Regions from separate parts of the Gordonia sp. DT30 genome, predicted to be linked through region 3. Evidence: predicted binding sites of a transcription regulator. Region 3 holds the regulator's gene; each other region holds the start of a gene.

Region 1 (3,247 bases), on a different contig from region 3:
ATGGTCAGTGCCCGGGACACCAGAGACGTCACCGCCGATGAGTCCGCCTTTGTCACGGTCAATCACTCCTCCGGGCCGGGGTTCCTGATGCCTCGTTGCGTTACGCCTGATCTGTTACAGATGTGAATGGTGAGACTCCAGTGACGATAGACAAGTCACTTGCAGATCACCAACCATAGGAGGTAGCAACCGCATCACGAGTTACAAGGCTGCGGTGAGGGGGTGCCGAATCTGCAGCCTTTGATCGCGGTTTCCGCGATCAAAGGCTGCAGATTTTTGCGCGCGTCAGAGTCCGCGGGTGGTGAGTAGGTGGCGCAGGCGCGATTCGCTCGACGAGCGTGTGACGGCATCCTTCAGTACGTCGGCGGGATCCCAGGTGATGATCTCGACGACGTCGTGGGCACCGGTGCTGCCGGCCGGCAACGGTGTACCCGTATCGGGTGGGTCTGGTGGTTGCCGGTGGATTTCGGCACGCACCTTCGCGAGCCCGGCGGTGAAGTCGGGCCCGACATCAGGCAGTTTGTTGACGCGTTTCGGGTTCGGTGGGGCACCGGGGGCGGCGTTACGGCGCCACCAACACCGCCCGGCGAGGGGTCCGTCGCGGTAGATGCCGGTGGTGTACTGGCCAAGCCGGTCGCCGACCATCCGATTGTGTTTCGGACACGCCGGAGCGAGGTCGTCGATATTGGTCAACCCGCCCTTCGCATAATCCAGGGTGGCGTGATGGATCTCCGAATGCGCGGCCGGCTGCGAACACCCGGGGTGTGAGCACACCTGGCCGTCGGGTTTGGCGAACAGGGCGATGCGTTGCCCGCGGCTCGCGAGCCGGGCCCGACCCAAATACAGGGGCACGGTGGTGTGCTCACCGAACACCGCCAACCAGGGTTGGGCGTCGGCGGCCAACCGGATGACGTCGGTGATGGGCAGCAGGCTGTTGGTGGCGGTGACGCCGTGGCCGGTTTCGTTGATCAGATCGGTCAGGTCGGCTTTGATGATCAGCTGCACCGGTAGGCCGCGATGCGATTCGCCGAGTTCCCCCGACTTCAGGGCCAGTTTGTACACGGCCTGCATCGCATCATGGTTGCGTTGGGCTTGGCTGCGGGTGTCGCGGTCGGCCGCGGCCGCCAATTTTTCGGGGTCGGCGTCTTCGACGGAACCCGACGGTGAGTCGGGGTCGTCGGGGTTGTTCATGCCGGGTGCCGCCCACACCGCCCACACGGCTTCTTGGTCGGCACGGCATTCCGGGGTCATTTTGCCGGTCATCTTCGACATCTGCTGGGTGTCTTGGCGGCCGAGGAACACTTGGCGTTTCTGCTGCCGGTCGGTGTCGTCGGTCAACTCGCCATCAGGATCGAGGTGTGCCATCAGGCGGGCGCCGATCGCGGTCAACTCGGCGGGGGTGTGCACCCGCGCGTAGTCGGCCATCTGCTTTTCGGCGTTGACCTTGATGTCGTGGTCGACCTGATGCGGGATGTCGTCGAGAACGTCGATCACCACCCGCGAATGCGCGGGCCCGACCGCACCCTCGGCGAACGCCTGCGCCAACGTGGGGTACTTCGGGGCGAGGAGTTCACCGGTCAACCCGTGATAGGTCGCGGTGGCGGTCATCTGCTTGCGGCGGCGCATCGGCTCCGACACCCGCAAACCGACGACCAGCATGTCGGTCACCGACCGAAACCCCAACCGGCGCTCCGCATTCCGGTCCGACAACTCGACGATCTGCCGGTCACCCTGAAACGTCAACCGGTTGATCGCCCGTTCATTGGCTGCCGCGACCTCCAGCAGCGTCTCGTCCGAGCACTGCGACAGATCCGTCGAACCCATCTGATCAAGAAGGGCATGCAATTGCGCAAGCTTGTCTTCGACGCTGGTTCCCGGACCACCAGTCGAATCGGTTGCGCTCATTGTCACCCCCCAGTGAATGCGATCAAACATCAGTTCGTCGCTGGTGCGTTCGAGTCTACGCCCGATACGGCCGCATGACAACACCTGATCGAAAATACATTTGACGAATTTCGTCCGCAGGTCGGTATCGTCACAGTCATGGTGAGCTCCGCTGTTCAGAGGTCGTCGATGAGATTCCGTTCGGTGGTCGAGGCGTCGGCGACGGTTGCGGCGACGCGGTCCCGTACCGCGAAAACGGTTGCGCTGCGCGAACTCCTGGCCGCTGCTGGAGCCGATGCGGAGATCGTGGTGGCGTGGATGTCGGGGGAGATACCGCAGGGGCGTCTCGGGATCGGGTGGCGGACGCTGCGCGACCTGCAGGAGCCGCCGCGCCCGGACGACGACGCCGTGTTGACCGTCGCCGAAGTCGACGACGCCTTCTCCCGGCTCGCGTCGACGACCGGCTCGGGATCGGTCGCGGCGCGAGGGGAGTTGCTCCACAACCTCTTTGGTCGCTCGACGGCCGACGAACAGAACTTCTTGTTCCGTCTACTCACCGGAGAGCTACGTCAGGGCGCGCTGGCCGGCGTGATGGTGGAGGCGATCATCGCCGTCTCCGGACAGCCCCCGGCACTGGTGCGCCGCGCGCACATGCTGACCGGGTCGCTGGCGGAGACCGCGACGCTCGCCATCGAGGGCGGCTCGAACGCATTGGCAGCGGTCGGATTACAGGTCGGGCGGCCCGTGTCACCGATGTTGGCCAGTCCGGCGGAGGATCTCGATGCCGCCCTGGAAAGTCTCGGCCCCGATCTGGTCGTCGACCACAAACTCGACGGCGCACGCATCCAGGTCCACCGGAACGGTGACGACGTTGCGGTGTTCACCAGAACACTCAACGACGTCACCGCGCGCGTACCCGATCTCGTTGCGGCGGTGCGTGAACTGCCGGTACGCACGGTGATCCTCGACGGCGAGACACTCACCCTCTCCGACGACGGCCGGCCCCGGCCCTTCCAGGACACGATGAGCCGCTTCGGCTCGATGATCGCCGCCGACCCGGACGTCGACGATGGGCCACGTCTGCTGCGTCCGTTCTTTTTCGACTGCCTGCACCTCGACAGCGCCGATCTCATCGATCGTCCGCTCGCCGAGCGCCTCGATGCACTCGATTCGATCGCGCCGCATCTGCGGATCACGTCGATGCGCAACCCGACGGCAGCACAGGCCCAGGACACGCTCGACGAGGCGCTCGCCGCGGGGCACGAGGGCGTCATGGTGAAGTCGCTCTCGGCGCCGTATGCGGCGGGACGGCGCGGAAAGGCTTGGCAGAAGGTCAAACCGGTGCACACCGTCGACCTCGTCG
Region 2 (3,247 bases), on a different contig from region 3:
GAGAAGATCACTGCCACACCCGACTTCGCCGAGGGAGTGCGTGCCGTCCTCGTCGACAAGGACCGTAACCCGGCCTTCGACCCCGCCGACATCGACGCCGTCGACCCGGCCGAGGTGGCCCGGATCGTCGGCGCCTGAGAGTTCAGCCGGACGCCGACGACCGGGGCCGGGGCTCTATGAAGTTCTCAAACAACAATTGCGGTCCGGGCGCGCCGGGTGCACGGGTCGGAAAGTCGTTGCAGGTAAGCCTGCTTCAGGCAGCATCGTCCAGGTGGAGGGTGCGTCGGTTGTAGGCGGGGAGTGGTCGTCGTCGCGGGTCGACCGTGGCCGGTGGGATGAGCCACGGATGCCGGTCGAACCCCATCACCACATCCCAGTGATCATTCGGCCCGCTCGCTTCGCTCCCGGCGCCGGCACGGTCGTGGACATCGTGGTGGCAGGCGGTGCACAGCAGGCAGCCGTTGTCGAGGTCGGTGGGGCCGCCGTCAGCCCAGTGGCGCAAATGGTGCGCGGCGGTGCGCGATGCAGGTGCACCGCACTTCACGCAGCACTTATCCCGCAGCAGCAACGCTTTTCGCTGCGACAGCGTGAACAGCCGCTTCTCCCGCCCGACGTTCAACGGCACCTGCTCGCCGTCGACGATGACGACGGTGATCCCGGCATCACAACCCAACATTTTTGCCGTCGCAGGGGTCACCGAGCCCATGAACTCCAGTGCGGACAGCTTCGGGGCATCGGCCGGGATGGTCAGCAACACCCCGCCGGTCGGTTTGCACGACACGGTCTCGTCGGTGAGACCCTTCTGAGCGAGCTCCAAGATGGATTCGAAGGCATCGGCGCGCCTGTTGTGTGCTGGCCGCGGGTCATGCGAGCCGTCGGGCTGAGGTTTCGGCGCCGACAACGCTTCGACGAGGCTGTGGAGTTTCTCCCCGGCGACGGCATCGAGGTTGGCGCGCACATCCAAACGGCCGTCGCTGGTCTTGTGGTAGCCGAGTTCGTTGACGGTCTTGTCTTGAGCAGCGGGTGTGCCACCGGTATCGTCGGCCAGCAGATTGCCGAGTTGGCGTGCGTGCTTGCCTATTTCGGCGGGACTCATCCCGGACAGAGCTTGGGACACCAATGCGCGGGTGTGGTCGCGGCGTTGTTCGGGCGTGACGGGTTCGCCGGCGCGGGAGGCGATGTGGCCGAGTCCGAGGACGATGGCGTCGGCGTGGTCGAGGGATATCGCACCGTCGACGGTATGTCTGCGGAGGCCGTCGATTTCTGTGGTGGTGCCGACGCGGACGAGTCGGCCGGCGACGGCGGGGGCGATTCCCATGGTGATCAACAGTTGTCGCACCGAGCGGCCTTGGGGTGCGGTCATCTTGAGGCGGTCGAACTCGCCGGTCAGGTTGGCGGCGTGGTGATCGACCTTGTTGCGCAAGGTGATCAGTTGCTGCATCGCCGCGAAAGCTTGACGTGATGTGAGGTCCGCACGGAACGTTCGGTCGTCGAGTTGGGCGATGAGGTCCGCGAACAGCTCAGCCGAAAGCTCCGCGGAATGAGTGGTGTCGTCGATCATGGATTCCCCCCTGGATGATCTTACGATGACTCCAGTGTAGCAGAATATTTGTTCGACGCCAGAGTGTTCGAAGACTAATCCACAAGGGCTGCAACCAGTTTCGTCACATCAGTGAACTGTTGTCACAGCGGTGAACGGCTTTCCCTGCGGTGAACAGCAGTCACACGGACAACGCCGTGTCGGCGTCAATCTGCCGCAGCGACAAGCGGTTCGAGGGTCAGGCCGGGGTGTTCCTTCTCGATGTACTGCAGTCGCCACTTGTCGCTGAACAGCGCGAGGAGCACGCCGTCGCCGGAGCGGGTGAACACCTCGACGCCGCGCTGCCGGTCGAGTTCGGCGGCGCTGTCGGCGTCGGTGCGGCGGGCCAGGGTGTAGCCGAGCGGTTCGATGACGGTGTCCACGTTGTATTCCGCCTTCATCCGCGCGGTCATCACCTCGAACTGCATCGGACCGACTGCGGCGAGTACCGGCGAGGCGTCGCCGCGCAGGTCGTTGCGCAGGACCTGCACCACACCCTCGCTGTCGAGCTGCTCCATGCCCTTGCGGAACTGCTTGTACTTGTCGGCGGTGGTGACGCGCAACGATGAGAAATGTTCGGGCGCAAAGGAAGGTATGGGCGGAAACTGAATCCGCGGTCCGTCGTGGAGGGTGTCGCCGGGAGCGAGCGCAGTCGCGTTGACCAGCCCCACCACGTCGCCGGGATAGGCGGTGTCGACGGTGGAACGGTCACGGCCGAACACGGCCTGGGCGTACTTGGTGGCGAAGGGTTTTCCGGTCTGCGCGTGGGTCACCACCATGCCGCGCTCGAACTCGCCGGAGACGATGCGCATGAACGCCAGTCGATCCCGGTGGCTGGAGTCCATGCCGGCCTGCACCTTGAACACGACCGCGCTGAACGGATCGGTGGGCTCCCGGACGGTGCCGTCGACGCCGGCGCGTCCGGCCGGGGCGGGTGCGAGCTCGACGAGCGTCTCGAGTAGTTGGCGCACACCGAAATTCAGCATCGCCGACGCGAAGATCATCGGTGAGGTCTGCCCGCCCAGGAACAGTTCCTGATCGTGGTCCTGACCCATCTCGGTGAGCAACTCACTTTCTTCGACCGCTTCGGTCCACGCCTGCCCTTCGCGAGCGGACGCGGCGTCGGCGTCCATGACCTCCTCGGGGGCGATCGTGGCGCCGCCGGCGGTGCGGGTGAAGTGGATGTAGCGGCCGCTCCGGCGGTCGAGCAGACCGCGGAAATCGCCGGCGATGCCGACGGGAAAGAACAGGGGAGTCGGGAGCAGGCCGATGCGTTCGCTGATCTCGTCGATCAACTCGAGGGGTGTGCGTCCGGGCCGGTCCCATTTGTTGATGACGGTGATGACAGGGATGCCGCGATGGCGACACACCTGGAACAGCTTGAGCGTCTGCGGCTCGAGGCCCTTGGCGGCGTCGATGAGCATCACGGCGGCGTCGACGGCGGTGAGTACCCGATAGGTGTCCTCGGAGAAGTCGGCGTGACCGGGCGTGTCGACGAGATTGATGACCGTGGGTTCGGCGCCCGGCGCAGAGCCGGCGGGCAGGTAGTTGAACTGCAGCGCGGTCGAACTGACCGAGATCCCGCGCGCCTTCTCCATCTCCATCCAGTCCGAGACCGTCGAGCGGCGGCCGGCCTTGCCGTGGATTGCGCCCGCCTCGCTGATCATG
Region 3 (3,247 bases):
CCTGGACCGGCTCGGCTGAGACGACCCCGCCGGCGGATTCGGAGCGGCCATGGGTGAGGTTGCCCTGCAGGTCGTCGATCTCGCGCTGGAAGTCCTCGAGCGAATCGAAGGAACGATAAACCGACGCGAAGCGCAGATATGCCACTTCGTCGAGGTCGCGCAGCGGTTGCAGGATCGCCAGCCCGACCTCGTTGCTGGGAATCTCGGCAGCTCCGGAGGCCCGCACCGTCTCCTCGACCTGCTGGGCGAGCTGGGCGAGATCGTCTTCGTCGACCTGCCGGCCCTGACACGCGCGGCGCACCCCGCGCATCACCTTCTCGCGACTGAACGGCTCGGTCACGCCGTTGCGCTTGACCACCGCGAGCACGGCGGTCTCCACAGTCGAGAAACGGCGGCCGCAGGCACTGCATGAGCGGCGCCGGCGGATGGCCTGTCCTTCATCGGCGACACGGGAGTCGATGACCTTGGTGTCGTCATTCCTGCAGAACGGGCAGCGCATGCACCTAGGATACCGCCCGCCACCGCACCGACTTCTCGCGTCACCGGTAGGCCGGCGCGAGCAGCGACTGCCCTGCCTGCACGGCACTGCCGGACATGTCGTTGAGTTCGACGATCTTCTCGATCACCGACTGCCGGGGCATGTCGGGCGCCACCCGCGCCGCGATGGCGTTCAGCGATTCCCCGGCGCGCACATGGACCACCTGGGTGGCGATCGGCGCCGGCCGTGCCGACCCCCGCTGGGCCGATTCCTGATAGTCCGAACCGGCGACGGCGACCAGCCACACCAGTAGCGCCAGTGCCACGCCGGTCAGCACGGCCACCAGTGCGCCGGTCCGGCGAGACCTGTGGCCACCCGGATCACCCGTTCCGGCCAGGTGATGTGATCCGGCCGGTGACGTGCACCAGGTGCCGTCGGCGCCCGGTATCCGCCGGGAGACCGGGCGGATCGGCCGCCGGTCGGCGGGACGACTCACGGCCGAGGAACGCCGGGGGGCGCGGCGAGGATCGAGCGGCCGCTGTTCGCGGGGACGGGCGCGCGGAACCGGGTTGGTCGCGCCGGCGCGGGTCTGGCCGGTGAAGGTCTGGTCGGTACGGGTCCGGCCGACGCGGGTCTGGTCGGTCGACAAAAGGGTGCTATGCATGGTCTCTTCCTGTCTCGATCACACATTCGATGAACGGATGTTCGAGTTGTACCACCCCCCTCCGACAATTTCTCCACAACACGTCGAACAGACGTTTGAGGATGTCCGAAACCTCGGCTATTCTGACCGGTGATCAGCTCGACCACAGGCCCGCGACAGGTGTGCACGTCACCTACCGGCCCACGGCCGGGGTGGCACGCACCCGATCGAAAGGACTCGAATCCCGATGAGTGAGAAGAAGGACCGTTCGTCGCGGCCGGCCGAGGCGGCCGATCCGGAGTCGGCCACCACAGAGTCGAGCACCGATGACGCCGCGACGGCGGCGACACCGCAGGTTGATGACGCGGCGGCCGCCCCGCGGCGGCCCATCGTGCCGAGGGGTTTCGAGGCACCGCTCACGCCACGTCAGCAGGGAGTGCTCGACGTCATCCGCAAATCGGTTCGCGAGCGGGGATATCCGCCGAGCATCCGCGAGATCGGTGATGCCGTCGGGCTCGCCTCGACCTCGTCGGTCGCGCATCAATTGCGCACGCTGGAACGCAAGGGACTGCTCAAGCGCGACGCCAACCGGCCGCGCGCGGTCAACGTGCGCGACGCCGACCCGACGCCCACCGATGACAATCCGAACTCGGAGAACCTGCCCACCCCGACCTTCGTCCCGGTGCTCGGCCGCATCGCGGCGGGCGGCCCGATCCTGGCCGAGGAGGCCGTCGAAGACGTCTTCCCCCTGCCTCGCGAACTCGTCGGTGAAGGTTCCCTCTTCATGCTGCGGGTGGTCGGCGAGTCGATGGTCGACGCCGCGATCTGCGACGGCGACTGGGTGGTCGTGCGCCAGCAGAACGTGGCCGACAACGGTGACATCGTCGCCGCCATGATCGAAGGCGAGGCAACGGTCAAGACGTTCAAGCGCAAGGACGGCCACGTCTGGCTGATGCCGCACAACGAGTTGTTCGAGCCGATCCCCGGTGACGAGGCCGCCATCCTCGGCAAGGTCGTCACCGTCATGCGCCGGATCTGAGCGCAGGCGCTGATCAGCTGCGCGGTGTGTCAACCACGTTTCTCACACCGCGCAGTTAACAACGCAACGCCTCGCGGGCCGCGGCGCGAGCCGCACCCGGTGCAGCGGTGGCCACCGCCGCCGTGGCCGCGGCGCGGCATCGATCGAGGTCGACCTCGGCGAGTTTCGCGCCCACCGCGGCCGCGGCGGCGGGTGCACTCGACAACGATGTGACCCCGAGTCCGACGAGGACACAGGCGAGCAGCGGATCGGCCGCCGCCTCACCGCACACGCCCACCGGGGTGCCGGTGCGCGAACCCGCCTCGGCGACCATCGCGATGAGAGCGAGGACCGACGGCTGCCACGGATCGGTCAACTCGGCGAGCTCGGCCGACATCCGGTCGGCAGCCATCGTGTATTGCGTCAGGTCGTTGGTGCCGATCGAGACGAAGTCCACCTCGGCCACAATCGCCGGCGCAAGTATCGCTGCCGACGGGATCTCGATCATCACTCCGGCCACCAGACCCCGTCGGCGTACTTGCGCGGCGAATTCGGCCGCCTCGGCGGCCGAGGCGATCATCGGCGCCATCACCCATGGCGTGCTGCCGGTTTCCTCGGCGGCGCGCGCGATCGCATCGAGTTGTCCGGCCCGGATCTCGGGGTGTGTCGCCGCGATGCGGTTGCCGCGCACACCGAGTGCGGGATTCGCCTCGGTCCCGTGGTCGACGAATTTCAGCGGCTTGTCCGACCCCGCATCCAGGGTGCGGATCACCATCTTCTTGCCTCCGAAGGCCTCGATGACCTCCCGGTAGAGTGCCGCCTGTTCGTCGAGGGACGGTTCGTCCGGGCGATCGAGGAAGGCCAGTTCGGTACGGAACAACCCGACTCCTTCTACCGGGGACGCGGTGGCCGCACGGGCCGAGACGCCATCGGCGACATTCGCCAAGATCGCGACCTCGTGGCCGTCGGCGGTGTGACCAGGCCCGGTCCAGCCCGCAATCGCCTCCACCTCCCGGCGGCTCTGCTCCACATCGGCTCGCGCTCGGTCCGGATCCGGTTCCACCACAATCGTTCCCGCGGCCCCGTCGACCAGCACCGCGGTACCCGC

What was found. The regulator LexA, encoded in region 3, represses DNA repair genes until DNA is damaged. The targets are predictions, from matches to a motif close to CGAACANNTGTTCG.
Region 1: the regulator LexA is predicted to act here: its motif matches at 1,929-1,942, upstream of ACLQ3C_RS05780 (DUF222 domain-containing protein).
Region 2: the regulator LexA is predicted to act here: its motif matches at 1,603-1,616, upstream of ACLQ3C_RS09380 (DUF222 domain-containing protein).

What each region holds. Positions count from the first base shown of each region.
Region 1 covers NZ_JBNCLY010000004.1:101,776-105,022, reverse strand. The annotation lists gene ACLQ3C_RS05785 (SpoIID/LytB domain-containing protein) at 1-32, opposite strand, end outside; gene ACLQ3C_RS05780 (DUF222 domain-containing protein) at 286-1,905, opposite strand; gene ACLQ3C_RS05775 (ATP-dependent DNA ligase) at 2,074-3,247, shown strand, end outside.
Region 2 covers NZ_JBNCLY010000007.1:136,161-139,407, reverse strand. The annotation lists gene ACLQ3C_RS09385 (enoyl-CoA hydratase/isomerase family protein) at 1-138, shown strand, start outside; gene ACLQ3C_RS09380 (DUF222 domain-containing protein) at 254-1,561, opposite strand; gene ACLQ3C_RS09375 (peptide chain release factor 3) at 1,747-3,247, opposite strand, start outside.
Region 3 covers NZ_JBNCLY010000002.1:301,452-304,698, reverse strand. The annotation lists gene hrpA (ATP-dependent RNA helicase HrpA) at 1-19, shown strand, start outside; gene nrdR (transcriptional regulator NrdR) at 1-499, opposite strand, end outside; gene ACLQ3C_RS03385 (LysM peptidoglycan-binding domain-containing protein) at 540-1,142, opposite strand; gene lexA (transcriptional repressor LexA) at 1,510-2,160, shown strand; gene ACLQ3C_RS03375 (phosphoenolpyruvate--protein phosphotransferase) at 2,216-3,247, opposite strand, start outside.